3 regions of the Massilia consociata genome follow, and region 1 is predicted to be linked to each of the others. Evidence: predicted binding sites of a transcription regulator. Region 1 holds the regulator's gene; each other region holds the start of a gene.
The links. The regulator sigma-54, encoded in region 1, starts transcription at its own class of promoters, with help from an activator protein. The targets are predictions, from matches to a motif close to TGGCANGNAANCTGCTTT.
Positions count from the first base shown of each region.

Region 2: the regulator sigma-54 is predicted to act here: its motif matches at 7,776-7,793, upstream of ACFFJK_RS22245 (TorF family putative porin).
Region 3: the regulator sigma-54 is predicted to act here: its motif matches at 6,691-6,708, upstream of ACFFJK_RS20320 (TldD/PmbA family protein).

Region 1 covers NZ_JBHLWP010000016.1:179,036-189,249, forward strand. The annotation lists gene ACFFJK_RS17965 (enoyl-CoA hydratase/isomerase family protein) at 1-932, opposite strand, end outside; gene hpf (ribosome hibernation-promoting factor, HPF/YfiA family) at 1,061-1,414, opposite strand; gene ACFFJK_RS17975 (RNA polymerase factor sigma-54) at 1,473-2,951, opposite strand; gene lptB (LPS export ABC transporter ATP-binding protein) at 2,980-3,753, opposite strand; gene lptA (lipopolysaccharide transport periplasmic protein LptA) at 3,750-4,301, opposite strand; gene lptC (LPS export ABC transporter periplasmic protein LptC) at 4,333-4,929, opposite strand; gene ACFFJK_RS17995 (KdsC family phosphatase) at 4,946-5,488, opposite strand; gene ACFFJK_RS18000 (KpsF/GutQ family sugar-phosphate isomerase) at 5,488-6,510, opposite strand; gene ACFFJK_RS18005 (monovalent cation:proton antiporter family protein) at 6,610-8,589, shown strand; gene ACFFJK_RS18010 (GGDEF domain-containing protein) at 8,692-9,810, opposite strand; gene ACFFJK_RS18015 (MOSC domain-containing protein) at 9,939-10,214, opposite strand, start outside.
Region 2 covers NZ_JBHLWP010000033.1:9,664-19,877, forward strand. The annotation lists gene ACFFJK_RS22205 (ABC transporter permease/M1 family aminopeptidase) at 1-2,256, shown strand, start outside; gene ACFFJK_RS22210 (DUF2306 domain-containing protein) at 2,363-3,055, shown strand; gene ACFFJK_RS22215 (GNAT family N-acetyltransferase) at 3,115-3,564, shown strand; gene ACFFJK_RS22220 (P-loop nucleotide/nucleoside kinase family protein) at 3,641-4,153, opposite strand; gene ACFFJK_RS22225 (SirB2 family protein) at 4,279-4,659, opposite strand; gene ACFFJK_RS22230 (adenosylcobalamin-dependent ribonucleoside-diphosphate reductase) at 4,707-7,202, opposite strand; partial or broken gene ACFFJK_RS22235 (accessory factor UbiK family protein) at 7,372-7,596, opposite strand; gene ACFFJK_RS22240 (hypothetical protein) at 7,595-7,717, shown strand; gene ACFFJK_RS22245 (TorF family putative porin) at 7,867-8,601, shown strand; gene glnK (P-II family nitrogen regulator) at 8,620-8,958, shown strand; gene amt (ammonium transporter) at 8,971-10,214, shown strand, end outside.
Region 3 covers NZ_JBHLWP010000020.1:40,168-50,381, forward strand. The annotation lists gene ACFFJK_RS20295 (TMEM165/GDT1 family protein) at 1-69, opposite strand, end outside; gene ACFFJK_RS20300 (M1 family metallopeptidase) at 229-2,085, shown strand; gene ACFFJK_RS20305 (serine hydrolase) at 2,106-3,731, shown strand; gene ACFFJK_RS20310 (S1C family serine protease) at 3,933-5,504, opposite strand; gene ACFFJK_RS20315 (class I SAM-dependent methyltransferase) at 5,638-6,447, opposite strand; gene ACFFJK_RS20320 (TldD/PmbA family protein) at 6,857-8,491, shown strand; gene ACFFJK_RS20325 (TldD/PmbA family protein) at 8,506-9,840, shown strand; gene ACFFJK_RS20330 (TldD/PmbA family protein) at 9,970-10,214, shown strand, end outside.

The DNA of each region.
Region 1 (10,214 bases):
TCGCCATGCTCGAAATTGCGGCGCACCAGGTTGCGCTCCATGCGCAGGCAGTCGGCCACGTCCAGCGAGGCGCCGCGCAGCAGAAGCTCGCGCGTCACGCACATCATGAGGGGCGAGCGCTGGCGCATCGCCTTCAGGGCCTTCTGCGCGAACGGGTTTTCGTCGCGCGAGAGCGACTCCATGATGGCCGGCACCGAGGCCGCGCCGAAGTGCGCGTCGATCACTGCGCGCTGCGCCTGCAGCTCGCTTGCACCTGCCTGGCTTGCAAACTGCGCGGCAAACGCGCGGATCGCCTCCGGCAATTGCGCGCCCAGGGTCGATTCCACCAGCGCCATCAGCTCGCCGAGCCGTTCTCCCGGCATGAACACGTCCGCCAGCCCGACATAGAGCGCGTCCGCCGCGCCGATCGTCAGCCCGGTCAGGCCCAGGTACTGGCCCAGCTGCCCCGGGGCATGCGACAGGAAATGGCTGCCGCCCACGTCGGGGAACAGGCCGATGTTCACTTCCGGCATCGCCATCCTGGTACGGTCGGTCACGATACGCAGGCCGCAACCGGGGCCACCCTGCGCGATGCCCATGCCGCCGCCCATCACCACGCCGTCCATGACGGCGATGTAGGGCTTCGGATAGAAGTGGATCAGGTGGTTCAGCGCGTATTCTTCGGTGAAGAAATCTTCCAGCAGCGCGCTGCCGCCGGTCGGGCCGACGCGGCCCATCTCGTGGAAGAAACGGATGTCGCCGCCCGCGCACAGGGCTTTCTCGCTGGTGCTGGTGATGAGCACCGCATCGACGGCGGCGCTGTCCTGCCAGTCCAGCAGGATGGCGGTCAATGCGCGCACCATGTCCAGCGACAGCGAGTTCAGGGCTTTCGGGCGGTCAAGCGTGATGACGCCGGTACGGTTGGCGACGCGCGTCAGGACGGTATCGGTCATGGCAGTGCTCTGTGATCGAAAAGACATGCATTCTACAGAACACTCGGGCCGGTGCGATATCTTTACAAAGCAAAAAGGGCGTCCCCTCAGACGCCCTTGCTGTGATTACCGCGGTGTGTGCGTAGGTGTTACGCTGCGGCGGCTTCGCCGTTGTCCGGCATGCGCTTGTGCGCTACGTGATTATGGTTTTGAAGCATGGATTTGTGTTTCAGAACCTGCCTGTCCAGCCTGTCCATCAGCGTGTCGATTGCCGCATAAAGGTCTTGCGCCGCACTGGCCACGTGCAAAATCTTGCCAGATACCTGTAGGTTGATCTCGGCTTTCTGCCGTTTTTCTTTTTCGGTGAGGTTATCGATGGCGAGGAACACGTGGGTGTCGATCACGTGGTCGAAATGGCGGGTAATGCGCTCGAGCTTATTCTGAACGTATTCACGGATGGCGGGGGTGACTTCGAGATGGTGGCCACTGATTGTGAGGTTCATACACACTCCTTTGGGAAGGTGCCCTGCCCGCGCCACAAGGTGAGAGTGGGCAGTAGCTTTACAGGGATTTGCGGAGGCTGACGGGCGGAATCTTGAGCGCTTCGCGGTATTTGGCAACCGTCCGGCGCGCAATGACCATACCTTGTTCCCCGAGCATCTCCGCGATCTTGCTGTCGGATAAAGGGTTCCTAGGGTCTTCTGCTCCTGTCAATTGCGCAATGAGAGCGCGGATCGCCGTCGAGGAGGCTTCTCCCCCCGCTTCGGTGGCGACATGGCTTCCGAAGAAGTACTTCAGCTCGAACATGCCGTGCGGGGTCAGCATGTATTTCTGCGTTGTGACACGAGAAATTGTGCTCTCGTGTAGACCTAGTGTATCAGCTATCTCACGTAAAACAAGAGGGCGCATGGCAACCGCGCCGTGGCTGAAAAAGTTGCGCTGGCGCTCGACGATTGCCTCGGCAACACGCAGGATCGTGTCGAAACGCTGGCGCATGTTCTTGATCAGCCACTTCGCTTCCTGCAGCTGCGCGCCCATCTGGCTTTCGCTTTTTCCCTGCTTGAGCAGGTTCGCGTACAGCGTGTTCACGCGCAGGCGCGGCATCACTTCCGGGTTCAGCGAAACGGCCCAGCCGTTCTTGGCGCGGCGCACGATCACGTCCGGCACCACATAGTCGGAGACGCCCGATGCGAACGCCGCGCCGGGATGCGGGTTGCACCTGCGGACCACGGCCTGCACCTCGCGCAGGTCTTCGTCGTCGCAATCCAGGGCCTTTTTCAGCTTGGTATATTCGCGCTGCGCGAACCAGGTCAGGTAACCCTCGACGATCTTCAAGGCGAGGCGCCGCGTCACCAGGGGCACGCCCGGCATGCGGCGGATCTGCAGCGCCAGGCATTCGGCCGCGCTGCGCGCGCCGACGCCGACCGGGTCCAGGCTCTGGACCAGGGCCAGCGCGCAGCGCAGTTCGTCCATCTCGATCTCGAGCTCAGCTGGCAGGCGCGCGTGGATCTCGTCCAGCGGCTCTTCCAGGTAGCCGTTGTCGTCGAGGGCGTCGATCACGAGTTCGACCAGGGCGCGGTCGCGCATTGCGCAACTGGTGGTGCGCACCTGCTCCATCAGGTGCTCGCGCAGCGTGAGGCCGCAGGCTTCCAGTTGCGGGCGGCCGTCTTCGTCGTCGCCACTGCGCGCACCGCCGCCTTCGCCACCCCAGTCCATGTCGCCATCGCCACGCTCGCCGTCGTGGTCGTGGCCATCGCCCTCGCCCTGCGCACCGTCGGCGGAAGCGCCCTGCTCCTGCGCCGGCTGCGCGGCCGGCGCTTCGCCGTTGGCGGGCGCCTGGTTGATGGCGCCGTCGGCCAGCAGCCGCACCGAACGGTCGAGCGGATCGTCGAGCCGTTCGAGCAGCGGGTTGTCGCCCAGGATCTGTTCGATTTCCTGGTGCAGTTCGAGCGTGGATAGCTGCAGCAGGCGGATCGACTGCTGCAGTTGCGGCGTGAGCGCCAGGTGCTGCGAGGTGCGGAGTTGCAGTGACTGTTTCATTGCCTAATGGTCGTGACGAGATGCAGTACTACATGCGGAAGTGTTCACCCAGATACACGCGCCGCACGGATTCGTTGGCGATGATGTCGTCAGGACGGCCCGAGGCGAGCACCGCCCCCTGGTTGATGATGTAGGCGCGGTCGCAGATGCCGAGCGTCTCGCGGACGTTGTGGTCGGTGATCAGGACGCCGATGTTGCGCTCCTTCAGGAAGCGCACGATGCGCTGGATCTCGATGACCGCGATCGGGTCCACGCCCGCGAACGGTTCGTCGAGCAGCACGAAGCGCGGGTTGGTCGCCAGCGCGCGCGCGATCTCCACGCGGCGGCGCTCGCCGCCGGACAGCGACATCGCCGGGTTCTCGCGCAGCTTCTCGATCTGCAGCTCGGCCAGCAGGGTGTCGAGGCGCTCGTTGATCTGGTCTTTTGGCAGCGCCTTGCCGTCCACGCGCTGCAGTTCCAGCACGGCGCGGATGTTCTCTTCCACCGTCAGCTTGCGGAACACCGAGGCTTCCTGCGGCAGGTAGGACAGGCCGAGCACCGCGCGGCGGTGGATCGGCAGGCTCGTGATGTCGGTGCCGTTGATGTCGATGGTGCCGGCATCCGACGGCACCAGGCCGACGATCATGTAGAACGAGGTGGTCTTGCCGGCGCCGTTGGGCCCCAGCAGGCCGACCACTTCGCCGCATTCGACCTGCAGCGACACGTCGCGCACCACCAGCCGTTTGCCGTAGCTCTTCTGCAGGCCCTTGACGACCAGGGTGCTGCAGTCTTCGCGGCCTGCCGTTTCGCGCGCTGCCGTCATTGCTTGGCGCCTTCCGACGTGGTGCGGCGCGGGGCGATGATCAGGGTGCCGCGGCCGCCGCCGACCTTGCTCGCGCCGCTCGGGTCGTTGCGCACCTGCGCGACTTCCCGGCGGTTGTCGTAGGAGATGAAGGGACCCTTGATCTCGTTGGTCATGCGGCCGTTTTCCAGCTCGCGCACTTCGGCGCTGGAGAACAGCTTGACCAGTTCGGCGCGCTCGTCGTATTCGATGCGCTGGGCCTGGCCCTCGACCCACAGGTTCGGGCCGCCGTCACGCTTCTGGCGGAAGGTGGCCAGCTTGCCCGGCGCTGCGGTGAGCGTCACGCTCATGTAGCCTTCCGGCGTTTCCTTCATCACGGCGCGGTCGGACTTCAGGACCAGGGTGCCGCGCGTGAGCACGACGTTGCCGGTCAGGGTGCGGGTCTGCGTGACCTCGTCGACGTCGAGGGTGTCGAAGTTGATCACGGCCTCCTTGAGCGAGTCGGCGCGCTCGGCAAAGGCGCTGAGCGATGCCAGGCCAAGGAAGACGGCTGCGATGAGTTTTTTCATTGAATGCTTGTCCTGTGTTGTTTGCTGGCCGCTAGCGCTGGCGCGGCGGATAGACGATCTGGCCGCGGCTGGCAAGGTGCAGCTTCTGGGTGGCGTTGTTGGCCACCATGCCGGTGCCGCGCACGGTGGCGGCGCCGAGCTGCATCTCGACCGGCTTGTCGGTCTTCATGATCTCTTCGTCGGGCAGCACGGTGAGCGCCTGGGTGCGCACGCGCAGCGCTTCGCTGGTCGGCGTGGCCGGGCGCTGGATGTCCACGTTGCCGAGCAGGTCGACGCGGTGCTCTTCATGGTAGATGCGGCCGCGGTCGGCCACCACGGTCATGCGCGGACGGCCCGGGGTCATGCCCTGCACCACCGGCTGTTCGACCACGGAGACATCGCCCATCGGCGTGTGCGCCAGGCGCTTGCCCGACACCACGTAGCTCGGCTTGCCGTCCTGCGTCATGCGCACGAACGAGAAATTCTCGACGATGTAGTCGGGTTCGGACCCCGGCCCGCCCAGGCGGCCGTCGAGCTCGTCGCTCTCCATCACCTGCAGCAGCCAGAAACTGCCGAAGGCGCAGAACACGCCGATCATCATGATGCTCAAGAGCTTCCAGCGGTGGGCGGTGCGCTTGTAGTTGACCATGGCGTCCTGACCGTGTTCAGGCGAAATACGGCGCCAGCGCCTGTTCGTAGGTACCCTGGGCGCGCATGATCATGTCGCACACCTCGCGCACGGCGCCGCGGCCGCCCGGGTTCTTCGTCACGTAATGGGCGCGGTACTGCACCTCCGGGTGGCCCGAGGGCACGGTGATGGCGAAACCCACGCGCGTAAAGAGCGGCAGGTCGATCACGTCGTCGCCGATGTAGCCGCAGTCCTCGGCCGTGAAGCCGGTAGCCGCGAGCAGCTCGCCAAAGCCGATGCGCTTGTCGTGGATGCCCTGGTAGACATGCGAGATGCCCAGGTCGCCGGCGCGCTTGACCACGATCGGCGATTTGCGCGCGCTGATGATCGCGGTCTGCACGCCGGTCTTGTTCAGCAGCTGGATGCCGAGGCCGTCGAGCACGTTGAAGGTCTTGGTGACCTCCCCTTCCGGGCCATAGGTCAGGCTGCCGTCGGTGAGGATGCCGTCGACGTCGAAGATCATGACTTTCACGCGCGCGGCGCGCTGCATGTGTTCCAGCGGGGTCAGCTGAACGCTCATCAGATCACCTTGGCGCGGGTCAGGTCGTGGATGTGCAGCGCGCCGACCAGGCGGTCATCCGCGTCCACCACGAGCATCTGGTTGATGCGGAATTCTTCCATGACGGCGACGGCATCCACCGCCAGCTGTTCCGGATGGACGCGGCGCGGGTTCGCGTGCATCACGTCGCGGATCAGGATATTGGAAAAATCGTGGTTGCGTTCAATGAGGCGGCGCAGGTCGCCGTCGGTGAACACGCCGACCGGACGCCGGTCGGCATCGATCACGGCGGTCATGCCCATGCCCTTCTGGGTGATCTCCAGCAGCGCCTTGGCCAGCGGCACCTCGGGCGCCACGGCGGGGATGGCGTCGCCGCTGCGCATCACGTCGCGCACGTGGGTCAGGAGGCGGCGCCCCAGAGCCCCGCCCGGGTGCGACATCGCGAAGTCTTCCTCGCGGAAGCCGCGCGCATCGAGCAGCGCCACGGCCAGCGCGTCGCCCATGGCCAGGGTGACGGTGGTGCTGGTGGTCGGCGCCAGGTTCAGGGTGCAGGCCTCCTTGGCCACCGAGATGTCGAGGTGGATCTCGGACAGCTTGGCCAGGCGCGAATGCGGCTTGCCGGTCATGGCGATGACCGGGGTACCCATGCGCTTGACGGCCGGCAGGATCTCGAGCAGCTCGGACGATTCGCCCGAGTTCGAGATGGCGATGAACACGTCGTGCGCGGTCACCATGCCGAGGTCGCCGTGCGCGGCTTCGCCCGGGTGCACGAACATCGCCGGGGTGCCGGTGGAGGCCAGGGTGGCGGCAATCTTGCGGCCGATATGGCCAGACTTGCCCATGCCGGACACGACGACACGGCCGGTGCAGCCATACAGCAGCGCGACGGCGCGCACGAAACTGTCGTCGTCGCCCAGTCTGGCGTGCAGTGCGCGGATGGCGTCGGCTTCGATGGCCAGGGTCTCGCGGCCCAGCGCAAGCACGCGGCTTGCCTGGTCGGCGTCAAAACTTTTCAGCATTGTTTTTTCATGGGTTACACTCATCACAGGAGTATAAACGAATTGGGTAAGCAAAAAACTTGCCAGTCGTAACAAACTACAACAAACGACGGTGACAAGACCGCGACAACATTCCTGGGGAAGATGCATTCCGGACTCGAACTGACCCTGCTCCTGCTGGGCTGCGCCGTGCTCGGCGTGGTCGCATTCCGGATGCTGCACCTGCCGCCGATGCTCGGCTATCTGACGGTCGGCGTATTGATCGGCCCCCATGCGCTGGCGCTGGCCGACGACAGTCCCGCCACCCACGCGCTCGGCGAATTCGGCGTCGTCTTCCTCATGTTTTCGATCGGGCTGGAGTTCTCCTTGGCCCAGCTCAAATCGATGCGGCGCATCGTGTTCGGGCTGGGTCTGGCACAAGTCGTATTGACCATTGTGACGGCAATGGCTTTCGGGCTATTGATTTCCTGGTGGGCGCCGACACTGCACGTCAGCTGGCAGGCCGCGTTCGCGCTCGGCGGGGCGCTGGCGATGTCGTCCACCGCGATCGTCGTCAAGATGCTCACCGAGCGGCTGGAGCTGGAAAGCGAACACGGGCGGCGCATCATCGGCATCCTGCTGTTCCAGGACCTGGCCGTGGTGCCGCTCCTGATCATGATTCCTTCGCTGGCGCGCCCGGCCGAGGAGCTGATGGCCACGCTCGGCTGGGCGGCGCTGAAGGCCGCCTTCGTGCTGGCCCTGCTCCTGATCTTCGGCCAGAAGCTGATGCGCTACTGGTTCACGGTGGTGGCCAAGCGCCGCTCGCAGGAACTGTTCATGCTCAACCTGCTCCTGGTGACGCTCGGCCTGGCCTGGATCACCGAGCAGGCCGGCCTGTCGCTGGCGCTGGGGGCCTTCGTTGCCGGCATGCTGATCTCCGAAACCCAGTACAAGCACCAGGTGGAGGAAGACATCAAGCCCTTCCGCGACGTGCTGCTCGGCCTGTTCTTCATCACGGTGGGCATGCTGCTCAACCTGAAGCTGGTGCTGGAGAACTGGTGGATCGTGCTGGCGCTGCTGGCCTTCCCGCTCCTGCTGAAGTTCGCGATCATCGCGTTGCTCGCCAGGGCCTTCGGTTCGTCCACCGGCGTCGCCATGCGCACCGGCCTGGCGCTGGCGCAGGCGGGCGAGTTCGGCTTCGTGCTGCTGAACCTGGCGATGGGCTCGAAACTGGTCGACCCGTTCCTGCTGCAACTGGTGCTGGCCTCGATGGTGCTGTCGATGCTGCTGGCGCCCTTCTTGATCGACAACATGGACCGGATCGTCATGAAAGTCGCGGCCAACGAATGGATGATGCAGTCGCTGCAGCTGACCCAGCTCGCCAGCCGCACCATGAAGACCCAGAAGCACGTGATCATCGCCGGCTTCGGACGCAGCGGCCAGAGCCTGGCCACCCTGCTCACCGAGGAAAAGCTGCCGTGGTACGCGCTCGACCTCGACCCGGAACGGGTGCAGGAAGCGCAGTCGGCCGGCGCCAACGTGTCCTACGGCGACGCGGCGCGGCGCGAAAGCCTGATCGCGGCCGGCATCAACCGCGCCAGCGCGCTGGTGGTCACGTTCGCCGACACGCGCCTGGCCCTCAAGCTGCTGCACCTGGTGCACGAGCTGGCGCCGAACCTGCCGGTGATCGTGCGCAGCCATGACGACAGCGACCTCGATGTGCTGAAGAAGGCCGGCGCCACCGAAGTGGTGCCGGAAGCGCTGGAGAGCAGCCTGATGCTGGCCTCGCACGCGCTGGTGATGATGGGCGTGCCGCTGCGCCGCGTGGTGCACCGCGTGCAGAGCGCGCGCGACGAGCGCTACGCCTCGCTGCGCGGCTACTTCCACGGCGCCGGCGACATCGCGGACGACCCGGAACACACCCACGTGCGCCTGCACTCGGTGACGCTGCGCGACGAGGCGGCGGCGGTCGGGCGCCGGCTGGGCGAGATGGCGCTCGACGAATTCGGCGCCGAGGTGACGACCTTGCGACGCAACGGCCAGAGCCTGGCGGCGGATGCGCAAACCGTGCTGCTGGCGGGAGACGTACTGGTGCTGCGCGGGACGGGAGAAGCGGTCGACCAGGCCGAGAGCCGGCTGTTGTAGGGTGGCCGGTTTCGCCGGCCGCGCGTTCAACCGTCGCCGGAAAAATCGCGACGCGTCAATTCCTGCATGATGTGAACGCGCGGGCGGGAGAACCCGCCCGCCCTACGAAACCGACACGACCCGGTTGCGTCCGGTGGCCTTGGCTCGATACAGCGCCGTATCCGCCTGCGCCACCAGTTCCTGCGCCACGCCCTCGATCGCATGGTCGCGCTCGAAATCGTCGAGCGTTGCCACCCCGATCGATACCGTCACCGACACCGGCTCCCCGCTGCTCAGGTCCACCGGCTGCGCCTCGACGCTGGCGCGGATGCGCTGCGCCACCATGCTGGCGCTGTCCAGGTCCGCATCGATCAGGAGCACCACGAACTCCTCGCCTCCGACGCGCGCCAGCGCATCCGAAATGCGCAGTTCGGCCTTGATCCGCTGCGCCACCTCGCGCAGCACGTCGTCGCCGGCCTGGTGTCCGGCCGTATCGTTCACCTGCTTGAAGTGGTCGATGTCGATGTACATGACCGAAATGCGATACTCCTGGCGGCGCGCCCGCGCGATCTCTTCCACCAGGCGGCGGTCGATGTAGCGGCGGTTGTAGACGCCGGTGAGCGAATCGGTCAGGCCGATGTACTTGAGCATCTCGTTGCTGATGACGTTTTCGAGACAGATCGCAATGATCGACCCCATGTGCTCGATGAAATCGGTGCCCAGTGCCGGCGTGAAGCGGCTCGGGTCCGTGCTGCCCAGGTTCAGGCTGCCGATCAGGCGGTTATTGCGCAGCAGCGGCACCAGGGCCACGCTCTGCAGGCCGGCAGGCGGATGCGGGAACATTCCCTGGTGGCGCGACGGCGCGTACGGCCCCAAAATGGGACGCGGGGGATGCCCTTCGACGTGCGGGAAGCCCAGCTCGCTCGCGTGTTCGCAGAACATCAGGTTGGGCAGCAGCTCGTAGTCGACGCCCAGCTTGTCCATCACGGTATAGATGTCGGCATCCGGATCGACCAGCGACAGCGTCACGATATCGAGCTCGGAAATGACCGGCAGCGTCGTGTAGATCGTCGTCACCAGTTCCTGGAACGAGCCCGAGCCCACGATCTTGAGGTCGAAGGCCTGGTGGCGCGTCATGATCGAGTGATTGCGTTCGGCCTGCTCGAGCAGGTACGCCATGCGGGAACGCAGGGTTTCGTTCTCCAACATCAGTTCTCGCGTCAGCGCGTCCGGCTCGTGCATTGAAAATTCCTTTCAGCAATAACCGTAACATTACGCCAATTGTCGGGCCTTGAAAACGAAAACCGCCCGCACACAGCCGAAAAGCGGGCGATTTCGCGACACTGCGACTGTCGGGAATTAACGTTCTGTCAAAACGCGATGCCGACGTCCAGTTGCTGGCCGACCCGCAGCACCTGCCCGGCACCAAGCGTGACGATGCAATTCATACCCATGCACACCGCCCCTTCCATGCGCGGGTTGGCGCGGTAGGCCTGCAGGATGTCGAGCGGGTCCGGGCCCGGGACACCGGTGGCCTGGTCGATCGCCGGGATCGGGCAGCGGGCGCAGGGTTTCACGGGGCACAGCGCCAGGCCGCCGGCCTCGAAGGATGCCACGTAATCTTCCTCGAAGGCGTCGAGGCCGTC
Region 2 (10,214 bases), on a different contig from region 1:
TACCTGAAGAGCATGCTGGTCGTCGCCGTTCCCTACATCCTGATGGGCCTGTTCGCGCTGGTCCTGCAGGTCGTGACGAACAACAAGTTCATCGGCTACCTGCTGATGGTGGTCCTGATGCTGTCGCAGATCGTCGCGGCGGTCCTGCATTTCGACCATAACCTGTACAACATCGGCGGCCTGCCGCGCACCCCGTACTCGGACATGAACGGCTTCGGCCACTTCATCGAAGGCTGGGGCTGGTTTGCCATGTACTGGAGCCTGTTCATCCTTGCGACGCTGAACGTCGCCCAGGCCTTCTGGGTGCGTGGCCTGTCGTTCACCTGGCGCGAGCGCGTGCGCGAAGCGGGGCGCCGCCTGAAAGGACCGTCCGGCGTGGCGCTGGCCGTGTGCGGCGTCGCGTTTGCCGCGGTCGGAGGATGGATCTTCCACAACACCAACACCCTGGCCAGGTACGAAGCGGGCGACGTCCGGATGGACAAGCAGGCGCATTACGAGAAGACCTACCGCAAGTACAAGGACATGCCGCACGCCAAGGTGACCGACGTACGCGCCGCGGTCGATATCTATCCAGCTGAACGCCGTGTCACGATCCGGGGCAGCTACGTATTGGAGAACAAGACCGGCAAGCCAGTCGACAGCCTGCCGCTGCAGGTCAATGCCGATGTCGTGACGACCTGGACCAAGCTGCCGGCCCACCAGGTAGTCCTGAACGACAAAGAGCACGGTTTCAGTATCCTGAAACTCGCGCAGCCGATGCAGCCGGGCGAACGCCTGCCGGTGGAGTTCACCGTCGACGTGCGCCGTCCGGGCTTTTCGAACGCCGGCGATGCCGACGTCATCAACCTGAACGGCACCTTCTTCAACAACCGCGCGTTCTTCCCACAGCTCGGCTACCAGCCGGCTGCGGAACTGGACGACCGCAACGAACGCCGCAAGCGCGGCCTGGGCGAGCCGGAACGCATGCCCAAGCTCGAGGACCAGGCGGCCCGCCGGCATTCGATGTTCGGCCCGGAAGCGGACTGGATCAGTTTCGAGACCACGGTCTCGACCAGCGGCGACCAGGTGGCGCTGGCGCCTGGCTACCTGCAGAAGTCGTGGAAGGAAAACGGCCGCAACTACTTCCAGTACAAGATGGACCAGAAGATGATGCCGTTCTTCGCCTACCTCTCGGCCGACTGGCAGGTGAAAAAGGGCGACTGGAAGGGCATCCCGATCGAGGTCTACCACGACCGCAAGCACGCCTATAACGTGGACCGGATGATCGCGGCCACGCAGAAATCGCTGGACTATTTCACGACCCAGTTCACGCCTTACCAGCACAAGCAGGTACGCATCCTGGAGTTCCCCAACTACCAGACCTTTGCGCAGTCCTTCGCCAACACCATTCCGTTCTCGGAGTCGATCGGCTTCATTGCCGACCTGCGCGACAAGGAAGCCATCGACTATGTGTTCTACGTGACGGCGCACGAGATGGCACACCAATGGTGGGGCCACCAGGTGACGGCCGCGAACGTGCAGGGCGCGAGCATGCTGATCGAATCGCTGTCGCAGTACTCGGCGCTGATGGTGATGGAAAAGGAATACGGACGCCACCAGATGCGCCGCTTCCTGCGCTACGAACTGGACCGCTACCTGCGATCGCGCGGCAGCGAGAAGATCGAGGAACTGCCCCTGTACCGGGTGGAGAACCAGGATTACATCCACTACCGCAAGGGCAGCCTGGTCTTTTATCGCCTGCGCGACGAGATCGGCGAAGAAGCGGTCAACCGCGCCCTGAAGCGCTTCTTGCAGGACAAGGGCTACCAGGAGTCGCCGTTCACGACGTCAAGCGAACTGCTCGACTACATCCGCGCCGAGGCACCAAAAGACAAGCACGCCCTGATCGCCGACCTGTTCGAGAAAATCGTGTTCTACGATAACCGCGTGCTCGATGCCAAGGCGGTCAAGCGCGCCGATGGGCAGTGGGACGTGACGATGAAGCTGCACCTGGCGAAGATGGAAGCCGATGGCCGCGGCAAGGAAACGCCGCGCGCCTATGACGAGGCGGTGGAGATCGGCGTCTTCGCACGCGCCGCCGGGGCCAAGGAGAAGGACGAACGGGTGCTGCTGCTGGAGAAGCGCGTGCTCGAGGGCGCCAATCCTGTCGTGACGGTCACGGTCAAGGAAAAGCCGTTCGAGGTCGGTGTCGATCCGTATAACAAGATGATCGACCGCGTGTCGCGCGATAACCGCAAGGAGGTCGGCATCGACTGACGCTGGCGGGCAAGGTGCACGCACCCGGGGCTGCCATCGTACTGGCGCATCGGCCCGGGGTTCGGCCGTTTTCCCGCTATTTACTGATCCATGCCAGGAGGTAGACATGTCGCTGCAACACCTGTTGAACCTTGCCGCCCACATCGCTACGGGTAGCGCTGCAATCTGCCTCGGCCTGGCGCTGCTGGCAGGCGCCAAGGGCACGCCGGGCCACCGCCGGCACGGACGGCTGTTCGCCGCACTGACCCTGGTCGTGTGCGTCACCGGCATCATCGGCAACGTGTTTTTCCGCTTCACGCCGGTGTTCGCCGTATTGACCTTGCTGGTCGCCTACCAGCTGCTGAGCGGCTGGCACGTCGTCTACACCAAGGATGCCGGACCGAATCGGATCGATACGCTGCTGGCCGTGTGCGCCGCGGCCTGGGCGATCGGCCTGGTGCCGGTGCTGTTCTCGGCTGGCGCCAGGGCCGGTGCGGCGCCGACCGTCGTCTATTCATCGCTGGGCGGGCTCGTCTTCCTGCTCGCGTACGATGCGGCGCGCTGGTGCTTCCCGCGGCACTGGCACGCATCGCTCTGGCGCTACGAACACATCTACAAGCTGGTGGCATCGCTGTTCGCAATGCTGTCGGCAGCGGTCGGCAACCTGGTCCGGTTCGGGCAGCCCTGGTCGCAGCTGCTGCCGTCCGTGCTGGGCATCATGGTCATCGTGGTCTTCGGCTGGCGGGAGTACCGGTCACGTCGCCGGGGCCATCTCCAGACACCGGGGGCCGAGAAGAACCTGGTCGCGTCTGTCGATTAGAGGGGTGTATCTCATCCGGCAACCGTGTCGCTGAAGACGGTCTGCATTCACTTCGAAACATGATTACCATTGCCGATTCCCTCAACAGCGTAAAGGATTCCATGAAGATCGCCGTGTCGCTCGCAGACCGCCTCGACGAGGCCGAGGTCATCCGCCTGTACCAGGCCAACGGCTGGTCCTCGGCCGAAAAACCGCAACAGCTGATGGCGGCGCTCCGGAATTCGCATTCGCTGGTAACGGCGCGCATCGGGAGTGAACTGGTCGGGCTCGGGAACGCCATCTCGGACGGACACCTCGTCGTGTATTTTCCCCATATGCTGGTGCATCCTGCCCATCAAGGGAAAGGTGTTGGCCGCCTGATGATGCAGTCTATGCTCGGCCGCTATGCCGGCTTCCACCAGATGATGCTGACTGCCGACGGCGGGGCGATCGATTTTTACAAAGCATTAGGATTCGAGCGCGCCGGAAAGACCGAGCCGATGTGGATCTATGGCGGCAGCGAACATTGACGCCGCGCGCCGCGACGACGTGACGGTGGGACGCCCGCACTGCGGGCTGCATGACCGTTCGCTGTAGGCAAAGGTTTTACTCCAGGTGCGGTACCTCGTACCGTCGGATGTTGAATCCCTCGGCCCCGGCCGGCGCGACGAAAAAGCCGGTGATGTACTCGAACTCTGCTTCCGACATGGGTTTGGAGCCGGGAGGCCGTTCCTCGTTCCGTTGCCGCAGCTGCGCCTTGCAAAGCGCGTCAGGCATGTCGACGAAGTGGAGCAGGTGGTCAGCCCCGGCAGCGTCGAACAGCTGGCGGAACCATTGCCGTTGGCGCGGCACATTGCCCGGAAAGTCGAGCACGACGGAATAACCATGGCGAAGCAGGTCCACCACATGTGGCGCCAGGGTTTCCTTGAGCCTGGCTGCGTACTTCAGGTAGTCGTCGAAGGTGTGGATCTCGTCCGGATACAGGCGGGACAGCCACAGGTCCTCGCAGATCAGGACTGCGCCGAACTCCGTGGCCAGCTTCCTCGACAGCGTCGATTTGCCCGCCGCCATTTTGCCGCACAAGAAGTGCAGGGTTGGGCGGGCTGCGGTGCTGCTCATCGGTCTCTCTCCTGGATATGGGCTGTTTGGGCCAGCCTCGCTGACCTGCGGCTGAACAATGCGCTAGCCAGAAGTTGGCGTCAATAGTATGTGCATGAAACGCATTGCGACCCGCTCAAGCCTTCTTAAAAGACCATCAGCGGGTTCTTGGTCACTGCGACCGAGACGATGTAGGCGAAGCAGACAAGGGCGCCGGCGAAGGCCGCAGTGCGCACCTGCCGCGTTCGTCCCTGCTTGAGCGCCATCATGCCCAGCACGATGTAGGCCACCAGCGCCGCCACCTTCGCCGTCAGCCACGGCGCCTGGCCCGGATACTGGCTGCTCCATGTCGCCAGGCCGATGGCGCTGGCCAAGAGCAGTGTGTCGACCACGTGCGGCACGATCTTCACCCAGCGCTGCTGCAGGCGCGGGGAGCTGGACAGCATCCAGATGCCGCGGACCAGGAACAGCACGCCGCTCAGGGCCGCGAAGCTGACGTGCAGGTGCTTGAGTGCGATGTAAGACATGAGTGGCGGCTGAGGGGCAGGTTGGTTGGCAACCTGCGCAGTATGCCTCAGCCGCACTCGCCCACGTAGTGGCACTCGTCGCAGCGGGTGCAGCCATCGACCTTGCGCAGCGCGCGCGCGCCGCATTCCGGGCACTTGGCGCCGGCGACGCTGGGCAGGGCGCCGGCACTGGTGGGCGGCAGCGGCTGGGCGTCCGGTACCGGACCCTCGCCGCGCGCGCACATCCGTGTCTCCAGGCTGCGCGCCAGTTCCGGTACCGGGACCTGGTTGCCCCAGGTGTCGAGGAAACCGCGGCGGATCAGGATCCGCTGCAGCATGAAGGCGATGGCCGCCACTTCCGAGTCGTGGTACACCGGCACCTGCGTGCCGTCCTCGCGCGTGAGGTGGCCGCAGCGCACCGGTCCCTTTTCCCACACCACGTCGCGCATGTCGGCCAGCGCCCGCGCGATCGGGCCGCCGGCGCGCGCCACCATCGACAGCAGGCGCATCGAGGCCGTGATCCACTGCTGGCCGCCGGTACGCTGGTTCGAAGGCATGAAGAACTCGAAGGGACGCTCGATCTCCACCCGCTTGCCGTCGTGGACGCCATCGGTGCGGATGAAGCTGACGGTCAGGTAGGCGCTCTTGCGGCCTTCCTGGGTCGCGTATTCGATTTTCGACGTGACCGATTCCAGCTCGCCCAGCGGACGGCGCTCGAAGCGCTTGCGCAGCGGGTCGTCGTCCGGCAGCGGCGGCGAAGCGGCCGGCGGCTCGTCGCGTGATGCTGCTGCCTGGGTGGAGAGCACGCTGCCCAGCACCGTGTTGGGCCGGTAGGTCGCCAGGCCCTTGAGCCCAGCGTGCCAGGCCTGGCTGTACAGGTCGCGGAAATCCTCGAAGGGATAATCTTCCGGGACGTTGACGGTCTTCGAGATCGCGGTGTCGATGAAGGGCTGGACCGCTTGCACCATGCGCAGGTGGTCGATCGCGCGCATCTCCAGCGCGGTCACGAACTGCGGCGGCAGCCTGTCCGTGGCGTGGCCCATCTGGCGGTACAGGCGCCAGGCATGGTCCTCGACGGCATAGCTGCGCATGGTTCCGTCGGCCATGCGCTTCTTGCGCTGGTAGGTCCAGGCATAGGGCGGTTCGATGCCGTTCGAGGCATTGTCGGCAAAGGCCAGCGAGATGGTGCCGGTCGGCGCAATCGATAGCAGGTGCGAGTTGCGGATGCCGTACAGGCGGATCGCCTCGCGCAGCCATTCGGGCAGGCGGGCGGTGAACTCGCCGTCCAGGTACTGCTCGGCATCGAACAGCGGGAACGGCCCTTTTTCGCGCGCCAGCTGGACCGAGGTGGCATAGGCGGCATCGCGCAGCGTTTCGGCGATGCGCGCCGCCATGGCGCGGCCTTCCTCCGAATCGTAGCGCAAGCCCAGCATGACGAGGGCGCTGCCCAGGCCCAGGAAGCCGAGGCCCACGCGGCGCTTGGCCTGCGACTCGGCCGCCTGTTGCGGCAGCGGCCATTCGGTGGCGTCGAGCACCAGGTCGAGCATGCGCACGGCCACCGCGGCGACTTCGCACATGCGCTCGAAATCGAAACCCGGGTTGGCGCCGAAAGGGTCAAGCACGAAGGCGGTGAGGTTCACCGAACCGAGGTCGCAGCAGCCGTAGGCGGGAAGGGGTTGCTCGCCGCAGGGGTTGGTGGCGTGCAGGTCTTCCGCATACCAGAGGTTGTTTTCCAGGTTCATGCGGTCGACGAACAGCACGCCCGGCTCGGCGTGGTCGTAGGTTGAGGCGATGATCTTGTCCCACAGGTCGCGTGCGCGGACCTGGCGGTAGGACCAGCGCCCGTCGTCCAGCCGGCACGCGGTGGCCATGTCTTCTTCGCCCGGCTCGGCCTGGTGCACCAGGTGGAACAGCTCGTCCGCCTCGACCGCTTCCATGAAGTCGTCGGTGACGCCGACCGAGATGTTGAAGTTGGTGAGGCCGCCTTCGTCCTTGGCCGCGATGAAGCGTTCGATGTCGGGATGGTCGATGCGCAGCACGCCCATCTGGGCGCCGCGCCGGGCGCCCGCCGATTCGACCGTGCGGCAAGAGGCGTCGAACACTTCCATGTACGACACCGGTCCCGAGGCACGCGAGCGGGTGCCGCGTACCTTGCTGCCCATCGGGCGGATGGCGCTGAAGTCGTAGCCCACGCCGCCGCCGCGCCGCATGGTCTCGGCCGCTTCGGCGAGGGCGGTGTAGATGCCGGGCAGGTCGCCATCCATGCCGGAGATCGAATCGCCGACCGGCTGGACGAAGCAGTTGATCAGGGTGGCCTGCAGGCCGAGGCCGGCGGCGGAATTGATGCGTCCGGCCGGCACGAAGCCCTGTTCCTGCGCCCACAGGAACTGCGCCTCACGCTCGGCGCGCTGGTGTTCGGGTTCGAGCGCCGCGAGGGCGCGCGCCACGCGCCGGCGCACGTCGGCGATGCCGGTTTCCTCGCCCTTGGCGTATTTCTCGCGCAGGACGTCGAGCGAGACCTCTTGTGGCGCAAGCAAGGTGGCCGGATGGTCGCTTGCATTCATGGTGCGCTTCGCTCCTGCATGAATGCCGCGCCCATCAGGGCTTGTCGAGGATGATGTGCGGTGCGGCCGGGTCGGTGGCGCCGGCAATCGGGCTGCCGGCGGTGGCCGAGGTGGCCGAGCCCGCCGGGGCGGACGGCACAGGCGAGACGGCCGGGCTGGCCTGGGCGGCCAGGCGCGTTTCCAGTTCCACCACGCGCAGTTCGAGCGCTTCGAGCTTGGCGCGGGTCTTGGCCAGCACCTGGGCCTGGATGTCGAACTCTTCGCGGGTGACGAGGTCGAGCTTCGAGAAGCCCTGGGTCATCATCGCCTTGACGTTGCGCTCGATGTCCTTGGCCGGCGTGCTCTCGAGGGCCTGGTTGAGCTTGCCTTGCAGGTCGTTGAAGAAGTTGTTCATGTCCGAGTTCCTATTCGTGCGGGCCGGCTGCACCACCACGGTGCACCCGCTGCCCGCCTTGGTGCGTGGCGCCGCGCGCGGTGTGGAAAAGCGTTTCCGTTGCGCGGTTTTCCTGGGTTGATCGAATCGCAAATGGGGCGGATGGCTGAGAAAACAAGCACCGACGCCCCTTTTTTGGCTGGCACGCATCCTGCTAAACAGTTGTCAGGCGTGTAGCAAACAGGATTGTAAACCGCAACGGCCCGCACCGTTGAGAATAAGGGGAATGTCATGAAGCGCAACACAAGTGCAGCAGCAGCGACCTGGGCCATCCTGGCCTTTTCCAGTGTTCCTGCGCTCGCGCAGGACGCTGCTCCTGAGCACCAAATCAGCTACAACGCCGCCATCACCAGCGATTACCGTTACCGCGGCCTGTCGCAGACCAGTCTCGATCCGGCGCTGCAGGGCGGCGCCGACTACGTACACGGCCCGACCGGCCTGTACGTGGGCACCTGGCTGTCCACCATCAAGTGGACCAGGGACCTCGGCGGCGACGGCAACATCGAATGGGACCTGTATGCCGGCAAGCGCGGCCAACTGACGGAATCCGTCACCTACGACGTCGGCGGCCTGTATTACTGGTATCCGACGAACGGCCTGAATCCGAACGCGAACACCTTCGAACTGTACGGCCGCCTCGGCTTCGGCCCGGCCTACGTCAAGTATTCGCAATCGACCACCAACCTGTTCGGCACCGCCAACAGCAAGCGCAGCGGCTATCTCGACGTCGGCGCCGATCTCGATGTCGGCAACGGCTTCGTGCTCAACCTGCACGTTGGCCGCCAGAAGGTGCGCAATAACAGCCCGCTGTCGTACACCGACTACAAGGTCGGCGTCACCAAGGACCTGGGTGCAGCGACGCTGTCGCTGGCCTGGATCAAGGCCAACACGGACCTGTACCTGAACCCGGAAGGCAAGAACCTGGGCAAGTCCGGCGCCATCCTGACCGTGTCCAAAACTTTCTGATCGTAAAGAGGCATCACCATGAAAATGATTACCGCCATCATCAAACCCTTCAAGCTCGACGAGGTGCGCGAAGCGCTGTCGGAGATCAATGTGCAGGGCATGACGGTGACCGAAGTGAAAGGCTTCGGCCGCCAGAAGGGCCACACCGAGCTGTACCGCGGCGCGGAGTACGTGGTCGACTTCTTGCCAAAAATCAAGATCGAGGCGGCCGTCGACGATGCCGTGCTCGACCAGGTCATCGACGCCATCCAGGGCGCGGCCCGCACGGGCAAGATCGGTGACGGCAAGATTTTCGTGGCCGACCTGAACCAGGTCATCCGTATCCGTACCGGCGAGACCGGCAACGAAGCACTGTAAGGGGAACCCTCGATGAAACTCACGACACGAATCCTGGCCGGCCTGGTTGCCGCCGGCCTGGCGCTGCCGGCGCTTGCGGCGCCCACCATCAACAAGGGCGACACCGCGTGGATGTTCGTCGCCACGCTGCTGGTGATCATGATGTCGATCCCCGGCCTGGCGCTGTTCTACGGCGGCCTGGTGCGTGCCAAGAACATGCTGTCGGTGCTGATGCAGGTGTTCATGGTCTTTTCGCTGGTCATCGTGCTGTGGTGCCTGTACGGCTACTCGCTGGCCTTCACGCAGGGCAATGCCTTCATCGGCGGTTTCGACCGCGTGTTCCTGAACGGCATCTACGATGCGGCCGCCGGCACCTTCAGCCAGGCCGCCACCTTCAGCAAGGAGACGATGATCCCCGAGTTCATCTTCGTCGCCTTCCAGGGCACCTTCGCCGCCATCACCTGCGCGCTGATCGTCGGCGCCTTCGCCGAACGCGTGCGCTTCTCGGCAGTGCTGCTGTTCATCGTGCTGTGGTTCACCTTCGGCTACCTGCCGGTGGCCCACATGGTCTGGTTCTGGGCAGGCCCTGACGCGATTTCGGATGCGGCCTCGCTGGCCACCGTCACCGAGAGTGCCGGCTTCTTGTGGCAGCACGGCGCGCTCGACTTCGCGGGCGGCACCGTGGTGCACATCAACGCGGCGGTGGCCGGCCTGGTGGGCGCCTACATGATCGGCAAGCGCATCGGCCTGGGCCGTGAATCGATGGCCCCGCATTCGCTCACCATGACCATGATCGGCGGCTCGCTGCTGTGGGTGGGCTGGTTCGGCTTCAACGCCGGCTCGGCGCTGGAGGCGGGCGACGTCGCCGCGCTGGCCTTCATCAACACCCTGCTGGCCACCGCCGCCGCTGCCGTGTCGTGGATGTTCGGCGAGTGGGCCTTCAAGCGCAAGCCGTCGCTGCTGGGCGCGGTGTCCGGCGCCGTCTCCGGCCTGGTGGCGATCACCCCGGGCGCCGGCTTCGTCGGCCCGATGGGCGCCCTGGTCATGGGTTTGCTGGCGGGTGTCGTCTGCCTGTGGGGCGTGACGGGCCTGAAGCGCCTGCTGGGCGCCGACGATTCGCTCGACGTGTTCGGCGTGCACGGCGTGGGCGGCATCCTGGGTGCGCTGCTCACCGGCGTGTTCGCGGCGCCGCAGCTGGGCGGGCAGGGCGTGTGGGACTACGTCGCCAACAAGGCTTCGCCAGACTACTCGATCGCCGGCCAGCTGCTGGTGCAGGC
Region 3 (10,214 bases), on a different contig from region 1:
CAGCAGCTGGGTCTTGTCGCCGATCTCGGCGAGTCCCACGATGCCGGTCGAGACGAGAAAGGCGTCCATGAAGTAAAGGCGGGCGGCTGAAGCGAAAGGGGCAGATCATAGCAGAGCCGGCCCGTCAATACAGGCGCCCTGGTGCTTTCCCGCCACAGGCGAAGATGCTATTCTGCTCGCGCCTTCGGCCCTGCCGGGCTGACGAATCGACCCCTTCTGCGAGAGACCATGAAGACAAGCACCCTGCTGCGCGCCACGGCCTGCGCCATCCTCAGCCAGTGGAGCGCCTACGCGTTCGCACTCGATCCCCTCAGCTACGCCAGGTACGACCAGGTCAAGACCACGGCCCTGCACCTGGACCTGAAGGCCGACTTCACGCGCAAGACCCTGGCCGGCTACGCCGAGCTGACCCTGGACTGGATCGACAAGTCGGCCGCCACGCTGGACCTCGACACGCGCGAGCTGGCGATCTCGAAGATCGAGGCGCAGGATGCGAAAGGCGCCTGGAAGCCCGTCAAGTACACCCTCGGCAAGCCGGATGCCGAAAAGGGCCAGGCCCTGAGCGTGGCGCTGCCGGGCCAGCCGGCCAGGGTGCGCATCCACTACAAGACCGCGCCGACGGCCGCCGCGCTGCAGTGGCTCACGCCCAAGCAGACCATGTCGGGCAAGTACCCGTTCATGTTCAGCCAGTCGCAGCCGATCAATGCGCGCTCCTTCGTGCCGATCCAGGACACCCCGGCGGTGCGCTTCACCTACACCGCCCGCATCGAGGCGCCGCAGGGCATGCGCGTGGTGATGAGCGCCGATAACGACCCGAAGGCCACCGGCAAGGGCGGCTGGAAGTTCACGATGCCGCAGCCGATTCCGTCTTACCTGCTGGCGATCGGCATCGGCGAGCTGGAAGCGCGCACGCTGGGCGGGCGCACCGGCGTCTACGCCGAGCCGATGCGCATCAAGGCCGCCGAATACGAACTGGCCGACACCGAGAAGATGGTGGAAGCGGCGGAATCCCTGTACGGCCCTTATCGCTGGGGCCGCTACGACATGCTGATCCTGCCGCCCTCGTTCCCGATCGGCGGCATGGAAAACCCGCGCCTGACCTTCCTGACCCCGACCATGATCGCGGGCGACCGCAGCCTGGTGGACCTGATCGCGCACGAGCTGGCGCACAGCTGGTCGGGCAACCTGGTGACCAACGCCTCGTGGAAGCACTGGTGGCTCAACGAAGGCTTCACCACCTACGTCACCACCCGCATCCTGGAAAAGATGTACGGCGAAGAGGTGGCGACCATGAACCTGCAGGTCGAGCAGGAAGAAGCGCTGGCGTCGCTAAAGACCATCCCCGTGGCGCAGCAGGCGCTGGTGACGCGCCATCCGGACACCTCGTCCGAGCACTATACCGACCAGGGCCTGGCCTACCCGAAGGGCGCCTGGTTCCTGCGCACGCTGGAGCAGCGCGCCGGCCGCGCCGCCTTCGATCCGTTCCTGCGCAGCTGGTTCGACCGGCACGCCTTCCAGAGCGTGACCACCGAGCAGTTCGTTGACTACCTGCGCGCCAACCTGCTGGCCAGGAATCCGAAGATCATGAGCGACGCCGAGCTGGACGAGTGGCTGTACGGCCCCGGCATCCCGGCCAGCGCCACCAAGGCCGTGTCCAGCCGCCTGACGAAGCTGAACGACACCACCGCGCGCTGGCTCAAGGGCGACATCAAGACCGCACAGCTCGACACCAAGGGCTGGAAGGCGGAAGAGTGGATGAAGTTCCTGAACGACATCGACAAGAAGGCCAGCGCCGCCCAGCTGGAGGAACTCGACAAGGCGTTCGGCCTGGCCAGGACCAGCAACAACGAAGTCGCGTTCCGCTTCTACCGCGCCTCGATCCATGCCGGCTACCGCGGCATCCGTCCGCACCTGGAAGCCTTCCTGATGAGCGTCGGCCGCCAGAAGTTCGTGGTGCCGCTGTACGGCGCGCTGCGCGCCAACCCGGACGACCGCGCCTGGGCCGAGCGCATCTACAAGGCCGCGCGCGAGCGCTACCACCCGGAGACGCAGGGCAGCGTCGACAAGCAGATGAATAAACAATAAGGACCGAGGACGTGCTTTCCATGAACCGCATTGCAGCTGCACTGCTGATCGCATTTTCCGCCACCGGCGCCGCCGTGGCGCAGACCGCCGCGGCGCCGGCCACCGCCGCCGCCGGCACAGCCGCGCACGGGCCGGCCTACAATCTCCAGGCCGACGTCGAACGCGTCATGAAGGAGTTCGACGTGCCGGGCATCGCCATTGCCGTGGTCAAGGACGGCAAGGTCCTGGCCGCCGAAGGCTTCGGCGTGCGCAAGCGCGGCGAGCCGGCCAGGGTGGACGGCAAGACGATCTTCGAGATCGCCTCGAACTCCAAGGCCTTCACCGCCGCCGCGCTGGGCATGCTGGTCGACCAGGGCAAGCTGGCCTGGGACGACCCGGTCATCAAGCACCTGCCGGACTTCCGCATGTACGACGCCTACGTCACCGCCGAGATGACCATCCGCGACCTGCTGGTGCACCGCAGCGGCCTGGGGCTGGGCGCCGGCGACCTGATGTGGTGGCCGACCACCACCTTCAGCACCGACGAGATCATCCACAACCTGCGCTACATCAAGCCGGCCACGAGCTTCCGCAACAGCTACGCCTACGACAACCTGCTGTACATCGTCGCCGGCAAGATCATCGCCGCCAAGTCGGGCAAGACCTGGGGCGAGACCATGCACGAGTGGATCCTGAACCCGATCGGCATGACCAACACGACGACGAGCCTGGAAGAGAACGCGAAGTTCGCCAACGTCTCGGCGCCGCACAGCAAGATCAACGGCAAGGCCGTGCCCGTGAAACCGATGCCGGTGGCGAACGCGGTCGGCGCGGTCGGCATCAACACCAATGCCGAGGACATTGCGCGCTGGATGCAGGTGCTGCTCGATGGCGGACGCGTCGGGAAGGACGCCGCGGGCAAGGAAGTGCGCCTGTGGTCGGACAAGCAGGCACGCGAGATGTGGACCGCCCAGACCCCGATGGCGATCAACACGCCGCGCCCGCCGCTGGCCGCCACCAAGCCGAACTTCTACGCCTACGGCCTGGGCTTCCAGCTGCGCGACTACCAGGGCAAGCTGGTGGCCATGCACGGCGGCGCGCTGCAGGGCTTCTATACCCGCGTGCTGCTGGTGCCGGAAGCGAAGCTGGGCATCGCCATCTTCACCAACGCCGAGAGCGGCCCCTCGCTCAACGCGCTGCAGTACCGCCTGCTGGACCAGCACCTGGGCGTGGCGCCGACCGACTGGATCGGCCGCATCGCCGACATCGACAAGGAGATGCAGGCCAAGGAAGCCGCCCGCATCAAGGGCGAAGTCGCCACCCGCGCGGCCGGCTCGAAGCCGTCGCTGCCGCTGGCCTCGTACGAGGGGGAGTATGAGGATCCGTGGTACGGCAAGGCTGCCATCCGCCGCGTGAACAACAGGCTGGTGATGTCCTTCTCGCGCACGCCGGACCTGACCGGGGAGATGGAGCACTTCCAGCACGACACCTTCATCGTGCGCTGGAAGGAGCGCAACTTCAACGCGGATGCCTACGTCACCTTCTCGCTGGACCACGACGGCAGCATCGAGCGCGTGCGCATGAAGCCGGTCTCGACGGAGACGGACTTCAGCTATGACTTCCAGGATTTGCTGTTTGTGCCGGTGAAGAAGGAAAAGAAGGTTTAAGAGAACCTATCAACACCTCCATGGCTGCGTTGCATCGCCTCGCCGTACAGGCGTACTGTCTTCGGCGCTGCGCCTTGCCCTGAAGGTTTGTTGAAATTGGGTTCCCGCCTGCGCGGGAACGACGGTCTTGGGACCAACGCAATTTGATCCGTCATCCCCGCGCAGGCGGGGATCCGATTTTGCATGAGAAGCCGCTAGGGCTTACTTCCCGCCCCACACCCGCATCATGTCCTCCGACCCCTGCGTCCGGATCCCGTTGTCGGACAGGATCGCCTCGGTCGCATCCATCACCGCCTTGCGCGGCAGGATCATGGTCTCGCCGTAGCGCTGCTCGAACTGGAACACGACGTGCTCGTCCTTCAGGTCGCGCAGGGTCGACACCAGGTGCGCCAGGCTGCGGATCTTGACGCCGTTGACCGTGTCGACCACCGAGCCGAAGCGGTTGCTGTAGCCGCTGACCAGCTTGTGCGGGAAGAACGGGCTGCTGACCACCACCAGTTCCTCGCGCGTCGCGTCCGGCGAGTCGCCGCGCCGCGTCACCAGCGGGCTGGCGTTGAAGCTGTAGGCGTTCATCGCCCCGGCATTCGTCACCAGGAAGGACAGGAACTCGGCCGTCGCGCGCGTGAACGTCACCGGGCCGTACACGAAGTAGGACGGATAGCCGCCGTTCAGGTCGGGAATGAGCAGGGGACGCGGGCCGCTGGCCGGCACCTCGACCTTCATCTGCTTGCCGTTGCGGACGATCGTCATCGGCACCTTGCCGTTCTTCGCTACCTGCTGGATGCGGTACTGGAAGCGCACGCGCAGGTTCGCGCCCAGCTGCACCATGCCCTGGTTGTCGATCGGGTGCTCGCCGATGTGGGTGATGATGTCCCACTCCTTCAGCGGCCAGCCTGCGTCGGTCCTGTACGGCTTGTGCACCACCGCGCCGGCCACCGACTTGTCGAGCTTCAGGAACTGGCGCAGCGCCGGGTTCTCGAGCGTCTGGATGCTGTCGTGCAGCAGCGGCTTGCCGTCGTAGCGGCCGTCTGCCACGTCCTTCAGGAACAGTTCGATCTCTTCGTTCGGGATCACGTAGCCGATGTTCTGGGCGCCCGCCGCCATCGAGAACGCCAGGCCGATCATCTTGTCGCCGGCGATCACCGGCCCGCCGCTGTTGCCCGGGTTGATCGGCGCGTCGATCTGGATGCGCAGGCCCGAGCTGAACGAGCCGTAGCCGACGAATTCCACGCGCGAGACGATGCCGCGGGTAGTGGACAGCGAATTGCCGCCGACCGGATAGCCGTAGGCGTACACGGCTTCGCGCACGTCCGGCAGCACGGCTGCGCGCTGCACGGGCGGGCGCTTGTCGAAGAAGGACGGGTCTTCCAGTTCCAGCACGGCGAGATCCAGGCCGCGCGCCAGCGCGATCACCCTGGCCGGGACCTTGTCGCCCGACTGGCTGGCCTGCACCTCGACCTGGCTGGCGTAGCCGACCACGTGGGCGTTGGTGAGGATGCGCTTGCCTTCGATGATCACGCCCGAGCCGGTCACGTCGCTAGGGGACTGCTTCGCCCACGGCTTGTACGGGTCGGGACGGCGCACGGTGGCGAAGATCTTGACCACCGAATTCTCGACCGCCGGCAGGGCAGGGGCCTTGGTGGCGGACGGCGTCGCGACCGCGGGCGAGGGCGGCGTCGCAGGCGTCGGGGCGGGCGGAGGGGAGGTGTCCTGGGCGTGGACGAGGCCGGACAGGGCGAATGCCACGGCGGCGGCAAGGCGTGCGGTTTTCATGAATTCCTTCGGTGGCTTGATTGATACTCAACCGCAAGAATATACACGCTCGCCGCCGAATGAAATACTCGAATCGTCACGAAAAAGGGGCAGCCCATCGGACTGCCCCTTTCCCGTACGGATGACGGCGGTCTTACTGCTTGACGAACTTGAGCGTCATGCGGTCGCTCTCGCCGATCGCCAGGTACTTCTCGCGGTCCTTGTCCTTGTTGGCCAGCACCGGCGGCAGGGTCCACACGCCCTTTTCGTGGTTGGCGGTGTCCTTCGGGTTGGCGTTGACTTCCGACTTGGCGGCCAGCTTGAAGCCGGCGCTCTCGACCATCTTGATGACCCAGGCTTCGTGCACGTAGCCGCTGGAAGCCTTGGCGTCCTGCGTCATCGAGCTAGGGAGGCGGTGGTCGACGATGCCCAGCACGCCGCCCGGTTTCAGCACCTTGTGGATTTCCTTGAAGGTGTTCTTCAGCGCTTCGTCGCCGTGGCCGGCCCAGTTGTGCAGGTTGCGGAAGGTGAGCACCATGTCAACGCTGTTCGGCGCCGCGATCTGGTAGCGGGTCGGCGGTTCGAAGATGCCCGGGACCACCTTGTCGAAGACCGCCGGGTTCGAATCGAGCTTCTTCTTGAAGGCCATGCCGTAGCGCTTCTCCGGCGCGATTTCCTCGCCGGCGCCGATCAGCTTGCCGTTCTGGCGCAGGTAGGGCGCCAGGATCTCGGTGTACCAACCGCCCGACGGCGACAGCTCCACCACCGTCATGTTCGGCTTGATGCCGAAGAAGGTCAGGGTTTCGTACGGGTGGCGCGCCGCGTCGCGTGCCTTGTTGGCGGCGCTGCGGTGTTCGCCCGCGATGGCTGCCTTCAGGGCGTCGTCGGCCTGCGCGACGCCAGCGGCGCTCAAGCCGGTGGCCAGGGTTGCAGCGATACCTGCGGCCAGGATCAGTCGTTTCATCGGTTCGAGGTCTCCAAGTGATTGTTCGCGGCCGGGCAGGGCGCCGCCGCCGCGCCGATGATCGGTCACACGGCGCGGACAGTCAAGCCTTGTCCGCGTATGCATATCGCGCCCGCACCTTGTCCGCCCATGTGTCCGCGGCAGGCGGGCGGACAGTCGCCGGACAGGTAGCGGACACACCGGCGGACACGTTCACGAACACCGTCGTGCGCAAACATCATGTGCCCGGCCGATGTTTTGATCTGGCATAACAATTGCCTATTCAAAATCCCAAGTTGCTGCTAAGGTTGACAAGTTTGCCGAGGCCTATTTTCGCCCGGTAAAGACGCTTCCTCCGCCGTACATACAAGAGCGGGCCGCCCACAAAGCGGGACCGCTGCCCAGAAGTAGGTTGATTTCAGGAGACATTATGGAACGCCGTACCTTTCTCAATTTCAGCAGCCTGGCGCTCGCCTCCACGCTCGTCCCGTTCAGCCGCGCCATCGCCGCTGAAGAACTGCTCAGCAGCATGCCGACGGCCGCCAAGAAGGCGCTGGCCGACGTCGCGCTGAACGCCGCCACCAAGGCCGGCGCCAGCTACGCCGACGTGCGCATCGGCCGTTACCTGAACCAGTTCATCACCACCCGCGACCTGAACGTCGAGAACGTGGCCAACACCGAGTCCGCCGGCGTGGGCGTGCGCGTGATCGCCAACGGCGCCTACGGCTTCGCCGCCACCTCGGACATGAGCAGCGACGGCATCGCCAACGCGGCGCGCCAGGCGGTGGCGATCGCCAAGGCCAACGCCAAGCTGCAGTCCGAACCGGTGCGCTTGGCTCCAGTCAAGGGCGTCGGTGACGTTTCCTGGGCCACGCCGATCAAGAAGGACTGGCGCACCGTGCCGATCAAGGAGAAAGCGGACCTGCTCATCGCCGCCAACAAGGCCGGCATGGAAGGCGGCGCGACCTTCATGAATTCGATGCTGTTCCAGGTGAACCAGCAGAAATATTTCGCCTCCACCGACGGCTCCTACATCGAGCAGGACGTGCACCGCCTGTGGGCGCCGTTCCAGGCCACCGCCGTGGACAAGAGCACCGGCAAGTTCCGTTCGCGCTCCGGCCTGGGCTCGCCGGTCGGCATGGGCTACGAATACCTCACCCCCCGCAAGGAAGACAAGCTCAAGGCCGCGGGCGGCGTCGCCACCCTGTACACCAATTCCTACGACATCATCGAGGACGCGCGCGCCGCCGGCCGCGACGCCAAGGCCAAGCTGACCGCCAAGTCGGTCGTGCCGGGCAAGTACGACCTGATGCTGTCGCCGGAACACCTGTGGCTGACGATCCACGAGAACGTCGGCCACCCGACGGAACTGGACCGCGTGCTCGGCTACGAAGCCAACTACGCCGGCACCAGCTTCGCCACGCTCGACAAGTGGGAATCGAAGAAATTCAAGTACGGCAACCCGATGGTCAACCTGTACGCCGACAAGACCACCCCGGGTTCGCTGGGCGCGGTCGGCTACGACGACGAAGGCGTCAAGACCAAGCGCTGGGACATCATCAAGGACGGCATCCTGGTCAACTACCAGGCCACGCGCGACCAGGCCCACATCATCGGCGAGAAGGAATCGCACGGCTGCTCGTACGCCGACAGCTGGAACTCGGTGCAGTTCCAGCGCATGCCGAACGTGTCGCTGGCGCCCGGCAAGAAGCGCCTGACCCCGGACGAGATGGTCAAGGACATCAAGAAGGGCATCTACATCGTCGGCGACGGCTCGTTCTCGATCGACCAGCAGCGCTACAACTCCCAGTTCGGCGGCCAGCTGTTCTACGAGATCAAGGACGGCAAGATCGGCCCGATGCTGGAAGACGTGGCCTACCAGTCCAACACCCTGGAATTCTGGAACGCCTGCTCGGCCATCTGCGACGAGCGCGACTGGCGCATGGGTGGTTCCTTCTTCGACGGCAAAGGACAGCCGCCGCAGATCAGTATCGTGTCGCACGGCTCGTCGACCACGCGCTTCAACGGCATCAACGTCATCAACACCGCCCGCAAGATCGGCTGAGGAGAAGGACACCCATGAGCATCCTGAACCAGGACCAGACCAAGCGCATCACCGACCGCGTGCTGTCGCTCTCGAAAGCCGACGAGTGCATCGTCAACGTCGAAGGCAGCCGCATCGGCAACATCCGCTTTGCCCGCAATGCCGTCTCCACCGCCGGCCTGGCCGACGACACCCGCATCACGGTGCAGGTCGCCTTCGGCAAGCGCCAGGGCACCGCCACCATCAACGAGTTCGACGACAAGTCGCTCGAGCGCGCCGTGCGCCGCGCCGAAGACCTGGCGCGCCTGGCGCCGGAGAACCCGGAATTCATGCCGGCGATCGCCAAGACCGCCTACAAATCCTCCGAGACCTTCGTCCAGCGCACCGCCGACATCGACCCGGAATTCCGCGCCCAGGCCGCCGCCTACGCGATGGAAGCCTGCCGCAAGAAGGGCCTGGTGTCGGCCGGCTTCCTCACCGACCGCGCCAGCTTCGAAACCATCGCCAACTCGAACGGCGTGTTCGGCCACCAGGTCGCCACCTCGCTCGACTTCACCTGCACCGTGCGCACCGAAGACGGCCGCGGTTCGGGCTGGGTCAAGCGTTCGGCGCGTGACGTGGCGAAATTCGACCCGCGCGAAGCGGCCGACGTGGCGATCGAAAAGGCGCTGCGCTCGGTGGACGCCAAGGCGCTCGAGCCGGGCCGCTACACCGTGGTGATGGAGCCGTCCGCCACCAGCGACCTGCTGACCTTCATGATCGGCGGCTTCAATGCCCGCATGGCCGACGAGGGCCGCAGCTTCCTGTCGAAGAAGGGCGGCGCCAACCGCCTGGGCGACAAGCTGTTCGACCAGCAGGTCAACATCTGGTCCGACCCGTGGGACAAGGACGTGCCGGTGCTGCCGTGGGACGGCAACATGCTGCCGCGCGAACGCACCCACCTGGTCAAGGACGGCCGCATCAATGCGCTGAACTATTCGCAGTACTGGGCCAGGCAGAAGAACCAGCGCGCCATCGGCAGCGCCGGCAACATCATCATGGCCGGCACCGACAAGAGCACGGCCGAGCTGATCGCCAACACCAAGAAGGGCGTACTGGTCACCCGTACCTGGTACATCCGCATGGTGGACCCGCAGTCGGTGCTGGTCACCGGCCTGACCCGCGACGGCACCTTCTACATCGAGAACGGCAAGGTCAAGCATCCGATCAAGAACTTCCGCTTCAACGAGAGCCCGATCACGATGCTCAACAACATCGACGAGATCGGCAGGCCGCTGGTGATCGGCGGCGACGAGGCGAACTACTCGATGCTGATCCCGGCGATGAAGATCCGCGATTTCAACTTCACGTCGCTGTCGGACGCGGTGTAAAAAGCCAGCGGCCCAAACCAACGTCGTTCCCGCGAAGGCGGGAACCCGATTTTGCATGCGCTACCACGACGCTACGAACTTGGATTCCCGCCTGCGCGGGAATGACGGATCATAGGGAAACTCATAGAAATGGAACGTCGTAAATTCCTCCAGATCGGCGCCGGCACCGCGGGCGCCATGCTGATCCCCGTCTTCGGCAACGCCATCGCCGCCGAAGAGCTGCTCAACCCGATGGCCGCCAGCGCCAAGAAGGTCCTGGCCGACGTCGCGCTGAATGCCGCGACCAAGGCCGGCGCGTCCTACTGCGACGTGCGCATCGGCCGCTACCTGAACCAGTTCATCATCACGCGCGACCTGAACGTCGAGAACATCAG